2 regions of the Halomonas sp. PAMB 3232 genome follow, and region 1 is predicted to be linked to the other one. Evidence: predicted binding sites of a transcription regulator. Region 1 holds the regulator's gene; the other holds the start of a gene.
What was found. Region 1 encodes sigma-54, which starts transcription at its own class of promoters, with help from an activator protein. Its sites were predicted from a motif close to TGGCACNNNNNTTGCTNT; they were not measured.
Positions count from the first base shown of each region.

Region 2: RN346_RS06200 (HAD-IIB family hydrolase) is a predicted target of sigma-54. The motif match lies at 904-921, and genes of this name have one in related genera.

Region 1 covers NZ_CP134865.1:1,577,068-1,579,267, forward strand. Annotated here, with positions in the region: gene RN346_RS07110 (PTS sugar transporter subunit IIA) at 1-14, opposite strand, end outside; gene hpf (ribosome hibernation-promoting factor, HPF/YfiA family) at 19-327, opposite strand; gene RN346_RS07120 (RNA polymerase factor sigma-54) at 409-1,821, opposite strand; gene lptB (LPS export ABC transporter ATP-binding protein) at 1,927-2,200, opposite strand, start outside.
Region 2 covers NZ_CP134865.1:1,355,909-1,358,108, forward strand. Annotated here, with positions in the region: gene RN346_RS06195 (OmpA family protein) at 1-482, shown strand, start outside; gene RN346_RS06200 (HAD-IIB family hydrolase) at 1,036-1,971, shown strand; gene RN346_RS06205 (glycosyl transferase) at 2,019-2,200, shown strand, end outside.

The DNA.
Region 1 (2,200 bases):
GTTTCCAGGGTCATCGAATTAACGCACGCCAGCGCCCTGGGCGCGGGCCTGTGCTTTTTCCTTGTGTTTTACCAGTTGGCGGTCGAGCTTGTCGGCCAGGGCGTCGATGGCGGCATACATATCATTGTCCTCGGCTTCGGCGTGTACGTCGGCGCCCGAAGCATGCAGCGTGCAGGCGGCCTGCTGACGCTCCTTTTCGATCGACAGCGTCACCTGCACGGTGGTGATGTTGTCGTAGTGGCGTTCGATACGCTCGAGTTTCTCGTTGACGTAGTCACGCAGGGCGTCTGTCAGTTCCAGGTGATGACCGGTAATGTTCACTTGCATCGACGTACTCCTAATCCAGGACTGTCCTTCGATTGTAACCCTTTTTCCGCCATTGCAAAGCCCTGCCGGCAAGTTTCCCGTTTAACGTAAACGGCGCCGCTCACTGGAGGAGGGAATGCCCATCGCTTCGCGGTATTTGGCCACGGTGCGCCTGGCCACGTTGATGCCGTTGGCCTCAAGTAGCGTGACCAAATGGCTGTCCGATAGCGGCTTGCCTGGCGTTTCGTCTTGAATCAGTTTTTTGAGCCGGGCGCGGATCGCGGTGCTGGAGTGGCTGTCGCCGCCGTCCTGACCGCTCACCTGGCTCGAGAAAAAGTACTTGAGCTCGAATACGCCGCGGGGCGTGTGAATATATTTTTGCGTCGTGACCCGCGAGATCGTCGACTCGTGCATCTCCACCGCTTCGGCGATGTCGGCGAGAATCAACGGTTTCATCGCTTCTTCGCCGCGCTCCAGAAAACCGATCTGGCGAGCGATGATTTCGCGGCCAACGCGCAAAAGGGTGTCGTTTCGACTCGACAGGCTCTTGATCAGCCAGCGCGCCTCCTGCAGGTGTTCTTTCAAGAACTGATTGTCCTGGCTCTTGTCGGCGCGCTTGATGAGGCTGGCGTAGTCCGGCTGAACGCGAAGCTTGGGCAGCGCCTCCGGATTGAGCTCGAGATGCCAGCCTTCCTGGTCGTGACGGACCACCAGATCCGGGGTGATGTAGCTTTGGTTGGTGGCACCAAAGGCGCTGCCCGGGCGCGGGTCGAGGCTTCGAATCAGCCGGACGACGTCGTCGAGCTGCTCGTCATCGAGGCTGAGGCGGCGTTTCAACAGGCGCAGGTCGTTCTTGCCCAGCGCTTCCAGAAACTGACGCACCAGGCGCCGGGCCTGCATCAGCAGCGGGGTATTGTCGGCAAGCGCTGCCAGCTGTAGCAGCAGACACTCGCGCAGATCGCGGGCGAACACGCCGGTGGGCTCGAACTGCTGCACGCGCAGCAGCACGTTTTCCACCTCCCGCTGGCTCAGGCCGTCCAGGCCCTGGGCCTTGAGGCCTTCGCGAATGTCGTTAAGCGGCTGGGTCAGGTAGCCGTTGGCATCCAGCGCGTCGATCAGGCTTTCGGCAATGGCATGGTCTCGTGGGCTGGTATCCGTCATCGCCAACTGCCACAACAGATGCCCCTGAAGGCTTTGGCCAGCGGCCTGGCGCTCGAAATCCGGGCCTTCGCCGCTGCCACCGGCGGCCATGTCCTGGTAGGTGTCGGACCATTCGCTGTCGGTGGCAAGCTCCTGGGGGATGCTCTCTTCCCACTCGGTTTCTGGCGTCTCCTGGGTTGTCTCTTCGCCGAATTCGTCTTCCTGCTCTAAAAGCGGGTTGGCGTCGAGCGCCTGCTGGATCTCCTGGCGCAGGTCCAACGTCGAGAGCTGCAGCAGGGCGATCGCCTGCTGCAGCTGCGGTGTCATGGTCAGCTGCGTACCGACGCGCAGCTGTAGAGAAGCTTTCATGACCATCGAAGAACCACTCGTTACTCGTAAAGCTCCACACTAGAGCGAGACGGGGTTCGACGCAAGTGCAATAAATATGCCACTACCCGGAACTTTATGGTTGTCACCGGGTTAGAGGCGAAAATCTGCGCCCAGATAGACCTCGCGCACCTTTTGATCGCCAAGAATGGCGTCGGCGTCGCCGCTTGCGATGATATGGCCGTCGCCGACGATATAGGCGATGTCGCAGATATCCAGCGTTTCACGGACGTTGTGGTCGGTGATCAACACGCCGATATGGCGCGCCTTGAGCGCAAGGATGATCGACTTGATCTCGCCGACGGAAATTGGATCCACCCCGGCGAAGGGTTCGTCGAGCAGGATGAAGGCCGGGTCAGTGGCCAGC
Region 2 (2,200 bases), 220 kb from region 1:
CGCCGGTCAACGCGGTGCCCATCAGTGAAGACGCGGTACGCGGCGCGGTCAGCGTGGCCGAGCGTTTGAACGAGTCGCTCTATTTGCCGAGCCTTGACGGGGTGGAAGTCGCGCGCGTGGCCGAAGGCATCAGCCTGCGCGTGCAGGACCGGCTGCTGTTTCCTTCCGCCACGGCAGAGCTGACCGATGACGGCGCCTCGCTGGTGGGAAGCCTTTTGGAGACCATTCAGCGCTTCGATGGTGAGGTGTCGGTCGAAGGTCACTCGGATAGCCAGTCGATCAATACGCCGGAGTACTCCTCGAACTGGGCGCTTTCCAGCGCCCGGGCGATCGCCATCGTCGAGGCGCTGCAGGCCGCGGGCGTCGATGCGTCGCGGCTGCGCGCGGTGGGGCTCGCCGCGACGCGCCCGCTGGCGGATAACTCGACCGTCGAAGGGCGCGCGCGCAATCGTCGCGTCGAAGTAGTGATTCACGTTGAATAGTGATCACGTCGAATAGTGATCACGTCGAACAGAGTGGAGATGTCGCGATAAAGCTTGCGAAACGGTGTACACCGCAGTTTATAAAATGACGGCCAAAAAAAGACCCGCCGGGGGTGGGCGGGTCAGCTAGGGCTTGGCTCGGTGTAGTCTGCTGGCGTCAGGTGAGGGGTGTACAAGTCCGCCAGCAGGTACAATTTGAGTATAGACATTTTCGCGCTTCTGCCAAGAGTTTTTTTCAAATTTTTTATACGCCGATTCAAGGCTTGTCCAACTTTGCCTTTTCGTGGTGTTCGCCATGCTCAAAAAAGCGCACATTTTCTGCACCAAAATAGAGCTTTGGGGGTGCGCTCTTCTAGTGCTTTCTGCCTTTATATGGTTCATTCGCTTTGCAATGCACTGATTGAAAAAGTGTTTTATCGAGTGGCACACAATCTGCTTGGATGAGAGACAAGCCAATGCGCCGGGATGGATCAAGGCTTTTTGAAGGCCATCGCCTCGTTGGCTTGCGCGCCGTTCAACCTAAAGCAGCGTTTGACCTAAAGTAGGTAATGCCATGACGGAACATGCCTCTTCGAGCAAGCCAACGCACCCCCGTGAAAAGTCAACGGCAGACCCGCCGGTGCTGGAGCTCGCTTTAACGCCGCGCCTGGTGGTCACCGACCTGGACGGCTCGTTGCTCGATCACGACAACTACGATTTCTCGCCTGCCCGCGCCACGCTGGCAAGGCTTCGCGTGCTCGGCGTGCCGGTCATCCCCGTGACCAGCAAAACCCGCGCCGAGCTCATCGCGCTTCGTCAGGCGCTGGATCTCACCGCAACGCCCTTTGTCGCCGAAAACGGCGCGGTCATCGGTTTACCCCCGGGCTGGTGTCACCCGAGCCTTGACCGCCCCGGTACCGCCCGCGACAGCCTCGTCATCAAACATACCGGTGTGGATAGCCGCTTCATTCGTGCGCGCTTGAATGTATGGCGCGAGCGTCTGGGCGTTCGCTTTACCCGAATGGGGGAGATGTCCGTCGAGGAGCTGATGGCTCTGACCGGGCTCGATGAGCCGCGCGCGCTCGCCGCGCGCCAACGCGAAGGCAGCGAGCCGCTCGTGTGGGAGGACAACGACATCGCCCTCGACGCCTTTCGCCTGGCGCTGGAAAGCGACGGGCTGACGTTGACCCAGGGCGGACGGTTTTATCACGTGATGGGGGCGTCTTCGAACAAGGGGAGCGCCGTGGAGTGGCTGGTCAAGCGCTTTAGCGCCCTGAGAGGCAGCCGCCCACTGACCCTGGGGCTGGGCGACGGCCCCAACGACATCGCCATGCTCGAAGCGGTGGATCAGGCGGTGGTCATCAAGGGGCGCCACGACCTGGCGGTCGAGCCTCAAAGCGCCGCGCTTTATCGCACCGACGCCTTTGGCCCCGCTGGCTGGGTCGAAGGTCTTACGCACTGGTGGGGCGGCCAGGATGAACGGCCAAGCCTTGATACCGACACGCTCTGACCGAACGCGAACAAACTAAAACGCAGGCGCTACGCCAGAGAGGGCATATGAGCGATTTTCATCAGAATGGATTGATCACGGACTTTCATAACCTGACCCGCCGCCCCGTCGCGGAGCTGGAGGCGGATCTATGCCGGTTCGCCGAGCGCCGCCCCATGGGATTGATTCTGCCGTCGCTGTTTTCCGAGCTCGAGGGGCCGGCGCTGTCGGCGATCATCGATGAGCTTAA